3 regions of the Streptomyces sp. NPDC020747 genome follow, and region 2 is predicted to be linked to each of the others. Evidence: riboswitches for the same ligand, from Rfam matches in the RefSeq annotation. Region 2 holds a riboswitch; each other region holds the start of a gene.
What was found. A riboswitch is a leader RNA that binds a small molecule or an ion and turns the genes downstream of it on or off. The one in region 2 is predicted to bind cobalamin.

Region 1 (3,240 bases), on a different contig from region 2:
GGCTCGTGGCGTGCGGGACGTCCGTCGCGGAGATCCACGGAGTGGTGATCACCCATCACCACCCGGACCACCACGGCCTGTCGGGCAAGGTGCGGGAGGCGTCCGGCGCCTGGCTCGCGATGCACGCCGCCGACATCTCGATCGTGCGGCGCACACGCGAGACGAAGCCCGGGCGCTGGTTCACGTACATGGCCGACAAGTTGACCGCCTCGGGTGCACCCGAGGAGCACGTGGCGCCGATGCGCACCGCCCGCTCCCGGATGTTCCCCGGCGCCTCCCCCGCGCTCCCCGACCGCGAGATCGTCCCCGGCGAACTCCTCGACCTCGCCGGCCGCCGCCTCCGCGCGATCTGGACGCCGGGCCACACCCCCGGCCATGTCTGCCTCCACCTGGAGGAGGCCCATCCGGCCCAACTCCCGGGCCACGGACGCCTGTTCTCGGGGGACCACCTCCTGCCGAGGATCACCCCGCACATCGGCCTGTACGAGGACCCGAACGACGAGACCGTCGCCGACCCGCTCGGCGACTACCTCGACTCCCTGGAGCGGATCGGCCGCCTCGAACCGGCCGAGGTCCTCCCGGCCCACCTGCACTCCTTCACCGACGCGCCGTCCCGCGTAAGGGAGTTGCTGGACCACCACGAGTCCCGCCTCACCGACCTCCGCTCCCTCCTCGTCACCCCGCTCACCTCGTGGCAGCTCGCCGTCCGCATGGAGTGGAACCGCCCGTGGGACGACATCCCCTACGGATCGAGGAACATCGCCGTCTCGGAGGCGGAGGCCCACCTGCGCCGCCTGGTGAAACTGGGCCACGCGGAGGCGGTACCGGGGAGCGATCCGGTGACGTACGTGGCCGTTTGAGCCCGCCCTCCCCGGACGCCGGGGCAGGTCCGGTGACTCGAAGCGGTCAGACCTGACGACTCGAAGTGGTCGGCCCGGTGAATCGAGGTGGTCGGCCCCGGCGCGGAGCCGGTCCAGCCGTCCGGCCCCACGGGCGGACCTCAGGGTCTTGCTACGGGTCGGTACAGTGAGCGGGTCGTCATCACACTCGTACAGGGGGAAGCCGGTGCAAATCCGGCGCTGACCCGCAACCGTGTGCCGCCCGGTCGATCATTCGGTCTGGGGCGGTGAGCCGGACTGCCCCGTACGGAAGTGACCGGCTCGCGTCACCGGGACCGCCGGTGACCGGCACCGTCGAGGCATACGGAGCCGAGCCGCCCGGGGTTCTGGGCTGCCCGTCTCCTTGACAGGGAAAGGCACCCGCCGATCATGTTTGTCCGCCGCAGCGCAGCGGTACTGGCCGCCACCGCCGTGATCGGTACGGCGTCCGCGCCCGCCGCCCTCGCCGACGAGTCGCCCGGCGCGACCCCGTCCCAGGCGTTCCCCTCCGCCCTGTACGGCAGCACCGACCCCACCTATGACGGCGTCTGGCGGCAGTCGCTCGCGCTGCTCGCCCAGGACAGCGTGGATGTGAAGCCCGCGAAGAAGTCCGTCGACTGGCTCGTCGGCCAGCAGTGCGAGAGCGGTGCCTTCGCGGCGTACCGCCCCGACCCGAGCGCGAAGTGCGACGCCAAGACCAAGGTCGACACGAACAGCACCGCCGCCGCGTTGCAGGCCCTGGAGGCCCTCGACGCGAGCGACGCCGTGACGGGCGCGGCCGTGAAGTGGCTGAAGTCCGTGCAGAACAAGGACGGCGGCTGGGGCTACTTCCCCGGCACACCCAGCGACAGCAACTCGACGTCCGTCGTCATCGGGGCCCTGGACGCCGGGGACACCGACCCGAAGGACGTGCCCTCCAAGGACGACCGGACGCCGTACGACGCCCTGCTCGGCCTCTCCGTCCCCTGCGACGAGACCGGCGGTGGCGCCTTCGCCTTCCAGCCGGACAAGAAGGGCGAGCTCGCGGCGAACCCGGACGCCACGGCGGCGGGCGTGCTGGGTGCCCTCGGTGAGGGGCTGTCCCCGGAGCCCGAGGACGACGGCGGTTCCTCGAAGAATGCCAAGTGCGTGGGCGGCCATCCCTTCACGGTCGAGGACGCGGCGGCCAACGGTGCCCTGTACCTCGCGGGCGCGGTCGCCAAGAACGGCTACCTGAAATCCTCCCTCCCCGGCGCCGAGGACCAGCCGGACCACGGCAACACCGCCGACGCGGTCGTCGCGCTCGCCGCCGCCGGTCGCACGGCCGACACCGAGAAGCCGCTGGCCTGGCTGGAGAAGAACTCCGGTACCTGGGCGGCGAAGAGCGGCCCGGCGGCGTACGCGCAGCTGATCTTCGCGGCGAACGCCACCGGTACGGACCCGCGCGCCTTCGGCGGCGCCGACCTCGTGAAGCAGCTCGGCGCGACCGGCCCCGCGGCGTCGTCCTCCGCCCCGGCCGAGGACAAGAGCGACAAGGACGACGCCTCGGACGAGGGGGACGACGGCGGGGTCAGCCTCTGGTGGATCATCGGGGTCGGCCTGGTCGGCGGCATCGGCATCGGTTTCCTCCTCAGCGGCCGTAACAAGAAGCAGCAGCCGTGACCTGCCGCCGCCTGGTTCTGCCGGTCCTTTGTCTCCTGCTCGCCGTCCTCGGCACGGCGGGGCAGGCCCAGGCGGTCGGCTACCGCTACTGGTCCTTCTGGGACCGGAATTCCACCGCCGATACGGCCGATACGTGGGTGTACGCGACCCAGGGACCGTCGACCGCGCACCCCTCCGACGGTGACGTCCAGGGCTTCCGTTTCTCGGTGAGCGAGGACTCGAAGGACTCGGCGAAGCCTCGCGGGACGGCCGACTTCGCGACGATCTGCGCGAAGACGCCCGCGCGGGAGGGCTCCAAGCGGGTCGGCCTCGTCCTCGACTTCGGCACGGCCACGGACGCCCCGTCCGGCTCGACACCGCCCCGCCCCCGCACGGCCTGCGCCCGCGTCGACGAGGACGCCACGACCGCGGACGCCCTCGCAGCCGTCGCCAAGCCCCTCCGCTACGGCACGAACGCCCTGCTGTGCGCCATCGCGGGCTACCCGAGCACGGGTTGCGGAGAGCCGGTATCGGGCGACCGCCCGAAGGCTTCGGCGTCGCCCGGCGAGCAGACGAAGAGCGAGTCCGACGACGGCAACGGGGACGGGAACGAGGACGGCGGCCCGTCGCTGGGCCTGCTGGCCGGGATCGCCGCGGTGGCGGCCCTGGGCGCGGCAGCCGTGTGGCAAGCACGCCGCCGCCGCGGCTGACGGGCCCTTGCAATGACCGCCACCAACGACGA
Region 2 (3,240 bases):
ACGTCGTCGGGGACCAACTCGGCGAAGTAGGAACGCAGTTCGGTGCGCAACCGCTCCTGCTCCGGCGTGTATTCGAGATGCACGGCGCCTCCTGGCTCCCACTGGCCCGCTCGTTCGGCCACCCGGACCTGACGGCGCACACCGTAGAACGTGTTCCAGAAATTGGGAATGCCGACGACGTACGCGACTGCCACGCACGCACACACCGAAGGGCCCCAGGATGTGCTCCAGGGGCCCTTCGGTGTGTGAACGGGTCAGTGCGCGACCGGAGTTGCCCGCCCTTCGGCCGCCTTCTCGCCCTCGGCCACGGCCGGTTCGGGAGCCAGCACGCGCTCCGCGAGCAGCCCGAAGACCAGGCCGTACGCGGTCCACAGGGTCACCTGGATGGCCAGGGTCGCCAGTCGGTACTGCCACAGCAGGGTGGCCGGGAAGCCCGCCGGCGCCTCGTTGAAGGACGGCAGGAACGCGTACGCCAGGCCGACGGCCAGGACGAAGGACGCGCCCGCCGCGAGGGTGGCGTTCCAGTTGCCCAGGCGCGGTGCGAGGCGTTTGCCGAGGATCACCGCGGCGACGGCCAGCAGCACGCTGAGCACGATCATCAGGAGGAACAGCGCGGTGCGCTGGTTGAGGGTGTCGGGGTCGCCGACGGCGGGCGGGTTCGCCGGGTACTTGAGGAACGGCACCAGGTAGACCGCGACCAGACCGGCGGCGGCCAGCAGCAGGGCGCTGGCTCGCGGCCCGAAGCGGCCGATCCTGCCGAGGGCGAAGCAGTACGCGAGGGCGGCTATGCCGCCGAACGCGACCCCGTAGACGAGGACGCCGGTGGACAGACCACCGGTGGACTGCATGGCACGGGAGACGAGTTCCTCGCCGCCGTGTTCGTGGGCGTGGGCCTCCTCGAACGCGATGGCCTGGTCCACCCGGGGTTCGCCCAGGAAGTAGGCGACGACCAGGGCGAGCACGCCCGCGGCAAGACCCGCGAGCATGCCGCGCACCAGGAGATTTCTGACGGTGACGGAGTTCATCGAGTTGTCCTGTCGGTTCTTTGTCGCCGTCAGTGGCAGGGGAAGCCGAGCAGGTGGCGGGCGTCGTGCACCCACTCGTGCACGCCTTCGCCGGAGACCAGGGAGGTGGCGCCCTGTTCGGCGCCGACGAAGTAGAGGAGCACCAGCATCAGGATGCCGAGGAAGACCGCCCAGGGGGCGATCGCGCCGATCGGCAGCTTTGCGGGTACGTCGGGGGTGGTTACGGTCGGCTGGGCGACGGCGGACTGCGCCATGGCAGGACCTCCTGGGGGAACTCGCGTCCCATCTCGGTGGTGCACAGGACGACGGCCACGGGTCTGACTTGCTCGACCTCCGCCTCCCCTGCTGGGAGGCGGTTGCGCGGGGCTTACAGTGGCGCGACCGTGCCGGATTCCCACCGGCTTCCGTCGTACCGTCGTCAATATCGACGAGAAGGTACCGCGAAGCGGAGTCGCGGCCAAGGGCGCACGGAATGCCGGGGGTGCGCCGGTGCCCTGGTCACGACCCCAATTCCCGGTACGGGCAGGGGTGTTGAGCACGTGTGGAACGCGAGGGCGGGCCGATGACCAGCCGAGTGATGTTGATCTCACCAGTGATGAGCGCGGCGTTGCGGGAGGCGCGTTTCGAAGACGGATGCCCCGTCGACCCGGCCGGGCTGCGGCTCGCCGGGGCGGCCGCGGGCTCGCTGCCGGCCGCCGACCGGGTCCTGGTCTCACCCACCGTTCGCTGCCGGGAGACGGCGGCGGCCCTCGGGCTCGACGCCCTCGCCGTCACCGAGCCCGACCTGGCCGGTCTGGACGTGGGCCGCTGGCGCGGGGCGACCCTCGCCGAGGTGAGCACCGACGAACCGGAAGCCGTGGGGCGCTGGCTGGCGGACCCGTCGTCCGCACCGCACGGCGGCGAGTCGGTGGCCGGGCTGTGCGAGCGCGTGGCGAAGTGGCTGGAGACGGTGGCGGATCCGAGTTCCGGGGCTTCGGGCTCAGGCTCGGCCGAGGGTTCAGGACCAGGCTCCGTCCGGATCATCGCCGTCGTCGAGCCGGAGATCGTACGGGCCGGGGTGGTGCGGGCACTCGGGGCCCCGGAGTCGGCGTTCTGGCGCGTCGACGTGCCGCCGTTGGCCGCGACGGAGTTCAGCGGGCGGGCCGGGCGTTGGAACGTACGGGTCGGACGGGCGCTCGGAGAGCCCAGGGAGTGAGGTCAGGCGGGCGCCCAACTGAACGGCCCCTCGCGACACGGCACCTCGGGGCGTGGCGCCCTCCCCCGCAACACTGCACCCGGCACCCGACACCCGACACCCGACACCCGACCGGAAACGTCACCTCCGCCGGACACGTCACCTCCGTACGTCACCGCACCGCACGGGGCCTCGCTGCACGGAACCTCACCTCAGGACGGCGAGAAACTCCGTGCAGGCACGCGCGCAGTCGCGGCAGGTCTCGGCGCCCTTCTCGGCGCCGGGGCTCCGGTCGAAGGCATGGGCGGTCTCCAGGCAGACGGCACGGCACCACTCCACCTGGGCGCGCATCCCGGCCTCGGCCTGCGTGGTCTGCTCGGCGAGGGCGCGGCAGGTCGCGTCGCAGACCTCCGCGCAGAGGATGCCCTTGCGCCTCAACTCCTGCTGATCGTCGGGGCCGTCGAGTTCGGCGAGGCTCGCGCGCAGGGCGCAGACCCGTGCGCACTCGCTACATGCCTGCGCACAGGCGAACCGGTCCTCGAGGAAACGAACGAGTTCCTGCTGCTCTGTCAATGACACGCGGTTCGGGTAGCCGGACATCGCCACGCCAAACCCGCCTTCACACCGGGCCGCGGAGCCAGAAGTGGCTGAGCGTGTCGAAGTTATTGACGTGCTCACGGCCAGACTCTACGTTCTGACCGGTTTACCGAACCACGTTCGGTATATCGATCCGTTCGTGGCGGGTGCGCACACCCCGGCAACCAACCCGGTGTGGGCGACCACTGACCCGCGACAACCTTCGGATCGGCAGACAAGGAGGCCTCGTGCGCATCGCGGACATGCTCACCGGGACAGCACTGGGTGCCGTGTTGGCGACGACGGTGCTACCGACCCCGGCAGCCGCGGCGTCGACCATCGTCGTGGCCGTCAACGGGAACGACGCCGCCGCCGGCACCCTCGACCAACCGCTGCGGACCGTCCAGAAAGCCGTCGACAGGGCGAAGGCGGGCGACACCATCCTCGTACGGGGCGGTACTTACG
Region 3 (3,240 bases), on a different contig from region 2:
CGCCGCAGATTGATCTCGGCGGGACTGCCCGCCCCCTCACAGATCACCGCGTCATACGTGCCCCGCAACTCGGCGAGGCACTCCAGCACGGTCCCGAGGAGCTTTTCCTGCCGCCCGCCGTGATAGCCGCGGGCGCTCATCTCACCGACGGGTTTACCCATGAGGACGACCTGACTGCTCCGGTCGCTGCCGGGCTTGAGCAGCACGGGATTCATGAGCGCGGTGGGCTCCACACGAGCGGCCTGCGCCTGCATGGCCTGCGCCCGCCCGATCTCGGCGCCCTCCCGCGTGACGAACGAGTTGAGCGACATGTTCTGCGCCTTGAAGGGCGCGACCTTGACGCCGCGCCGCACCAGCCACCGGCAGATCCCGGCGGTGACGACGCTCTTGCCCGCGTCGGAGGTGGTACCGGCGACGAGCAGCCCGCCACCCGTTCCCCCGCTCGTTCCCCGGCTCATGACGTACGCCCCTTCGCGCGAAGGCCGCTGACGAGGAGCCGCCCGGCGACACTCACGCCGAGCGCGAGCAGACCCACGCGCCGCGAGAGCCGTACGGCCCGCTCGATGTCCCCGACCTCCACGGCCCGGCCACCACCATTGAGTACGGGCCGGTGTTCGACCCTTCCGGCGTACGAGAGCGTCCCGCCCAGCCGCACGCCGAGCGCCCCCGCGAACGAGGCCTCCACGGGCCCGGCGTTGGGGCTCGGATGCTTGACGGCGTCGGCACGCCAGGCGCGTACGGCCCCGCGCGGATCGCTTCCCGCGACGGCCGCGAGGACGGCGGTGAGCCGAGCCCCCGGCCACCCCGCGACGTCGTCGAGCCGCGCGGAAGCCCACCCGTACCGCCGGTACTTGGCCGACCTGTGCCCGACCATCGCGTCGAGCGTGTTCACGGCACGGAACGCGACCAGCCCCGGCACACCGGCCGCGGCACCCCACACGAGGGCGCCCACGACGGCGTCGGAGGTGTTCTCGGCGACGGACTCGACGACGGCCCGGGCGATCCCGTCGGCGTCCAGAGCCTGCGGATCCCGCCCGCACAGGTGCGGCAGCCGCTCCCGGGCCACCTCGACGTCCCCGGCGGCGAGCGCCCCGCCGATGGCCCGGGCCTCCCGGCCGAGCGACGTACCGCCGACGACGGACCAGGTGGCGGCGGCTGTCAACGCGACGGACGCGATGCGAGAGGTCCGTACGGAACGGTCGGCCAGGGCGGCGAGGGATACAGCGCCACCCACACACACGGCGGTGTGCAGCGCGCCCCACCCCCGGTGGTCCCGCCACAACACCCGCTCCACGGCACCCGCGGCACGTCCGAACGCGGCGACCGGATGCCCCCGGCGTGGATCGCCGAGCAGCAGGTCACCGAGAAGGCCGGCGGCGGCGCCGTACGCGAAGACGCGATCGGCACGCATCGGTTCAGCCGACCGTCAGGTCGGGCACAACCGTCGCTGGAAAGGCACTTGGGCAGCCGCGCATGGCGATTTGTCCTCACTCAGGGTGTCCACGCCCTGGTTCGACGAGACAGACGGCGAGAGTTCCTGGCTCCCGGGGTGTCGAATCCCCGGTAACAGTGGCGGGACCGCGCCGGATTCGCACCGGCTTCCTCTCCTGCCGCCGTACATGGCTCCGGCAGTCCACCACGCCCACGAACACCCGTCAACTTGCTGTTGACCTGCGACGGGAGAGTGTGCTGAGGCCCACACACGGACACGACTCCGCCCCGCCGACCGGGGGGCGACGGGGCGGAGTCGTACGGGACGGAGGTGCCGTGCGCGTCAGGCGACGATCAGATAGATGCCGTACGTCACAGCCGCTGCGCACGCGGCGAAGCAGGCGTACGCGCCCGTGACCGCGAGGGTCGCGGTGCCGCCCTGGGCGGAGGCCGACTCGCGCTTGGAGAGGCCGACGATGCCGAGGGTGAAGAGGCCCACGAGGGCGACGGTGACGATGAGGCTGACTCCGAAGACGGAGCCGAGGGCTGCCCAGTCGATCTTCATTCTGTGGGTTCCTTACACCGTGGCCGGGCGGGCGGGCTCGGTGGCGTCCGGGCCCGGGATGGTGGTCTTGAGGTCCTCCGCCGGGGCGACCGTGCCCGCGGGCGGCGGGGTGACGGCGGCGATGGCGGTGGTCACGACGCCCGCGGGCTCGCCTTCGACGTCGTTCACGTTGTCGCGGGTGACCGGCTGGCGGCGGGAGAGGACCCAGATGACCGCCGAGCCCGCGACCAGCAGCGCGCCGGTGAGGACGATGCCCCAGGTGCCCTGCTTGGTGAGGAACTCGGCGCCCGCGCCGACCAGTCCGGCGGCGGGCAGCGTGAGGCCCCAGGCGACGAACATCCGGGTCGCGGTCGACCAGCGGACGACACCGCCCTTGCGGCCGAGGCCCGAACCCATCACGGCGCCGGAGCAGGACTGGGTGGTGGAGAGCGAGAAGCCGAGGTGCGAGGAGGCCAGGATGACCGTCGCGGCACTGGTCTGGGCGGCGAAGCCCTGCGGCGGCGCGAGGTCGGTGAGGCCCTTGCCCATGGTGCGGATGATGCGCCAGCCGCCCAGGTAGGTGCCGAGCGCGATGGCGATACCGGCCGAGACGATGACCCACAGGGGAGGGTTCGACCCGGGCACGATCACACCGCCGGTGACCAGGGCGAGCGTGATGATGCCCATGGTCTTCTGCGCGTCGTTCGTGCCGTGGGCCAGCGAGACCAGGCCCGCGGAGGTGATCTGACCCGCGCGGTAGCCCTTGGAGGTCGCCTGCTCGCCGGCCTTGCTGCTGATGCGGTACGTCAGCCGGGTGGCCAGCGTTGCGGCGAGTCCGGCCACCAGCGGCGCGGCGATCGCGGGGAGCAGGACCTTGGTGACGACGGTCGAACCGTTCACCGACGACCAGCCGGCCGACATGACCGCGGCGCCGATCAGGCCGCCGAACAGTGCGTGGGAGGAACTGGAGGGCAGACCCAGGAGCCAGGTCAGCAGATTCCACAGGATGGCGCCGACGAGCGCCGCGAAGATCACTTCGGTGCGGATGCCCTCTTCGTTGATGATGCCGCCGGAGATCGTCTTGGCGACCTCCACGGAGAGGAACGCACCGACGAGGTTCAGCACGGCGGACATGGCCACCGCCGTCTTGGGCTTCAGGGCACCGGTCGAGATGGTCGTCGCCATCGCGTTGGCTGTGTCGTGGAAACCGTTCGTGAAATCGAACACGAGAGCGGTAACGATCACGATTCCGAGGAGGAGCGTGA

Region 1: linked by a shared signal. The riboswitch ahead of ACH4YP_RS19580 (prenyltransferase/squalene oxidase repeat-containing protein) and the one ahead of ACH4YP_RS28350 (CbtB-domain containing protein) in region 2 are both predicted to bind cobalamin.
Region 3: linked by a shared signal. The riboswitch ahead of ACH4YP_RS32740 (cobalamin biosynthesis protein) and the one ahead of ACH4YP_RS28350 (CbtB-domain containing protein) in region 2 are both predicted to bind cobalamin.

What each region holds. Positions count from the first base shown of each region.
Region 1 is NZ_JBIRTJ010000007.1:15,591-18,830, forward strand. It holds gene ACH4YP_RS19575 (MBL fold metallo-hydrolase) at 1-860, shown strand, start outside; cobalamin riboswitch at 998-1,161, shown strand; gene ACH4YP_RS19580 (prenyltransferase/squalene oxidase repeat-containing protein) at 1,269-2,519, shown strand; gene ACH4YP_RS19585 (SCO2322 family protein) at 2,516-3,208, shown strand; gene ACH4YP_RS19590 (energy-coupling factor transporter transmembrane component T) at 3,221-3,240, shown strand, end outside.
Region 2 is NZ_JBIRTJ010000011.1:281,000-284,239, forward strand. It holds gene ACH4YP_RS28340 (acyl-CoA dehydrogenase family protein) at 1-83, opposite strand, end outside; gene ACH4YP_RS28345 (CbtA family protein) at 255-1,025, opposite strand; gene ACH4YP_RS28350 (CbtB-domain containing protein) at 1,055-1,279, opposite strand; cobalamin riboswitch at 1,315-1,457, opposite strand; gene ACH4YP_RS28355 (histidine phosphatase family protein) at 1,588-2,220, shown strand; gene ACH4YP_RS28360 (ferredoxin) at 2,407-2,799, opposite strand; gene ACH4YP_RS28365 (right-handed parallel beta-helix repeat-containing protein) at 3,039-3,240, shown strand, end outside.
Region 3 is NZ_JBIRTJ010000014.1:72,248-75,487, reverse strand. It holds gene ACH4YP_RS32745 (cobyric acid synthase) at 1-458, opposite strand, end outside; gene ACH4YP_RS32740 (cobalamin biosynthesis protein) at 455-1,411, opposite strand; cobalamin riboswitch at 1,509-1,645, opposite strand; gene ACH4YP_RS32735 (hypothetical protein) at 1,775-1,996, opposite strand; gene ACH4YP_RS32730 (anion permease) at 2,009-3,240, opposite strand, start outside.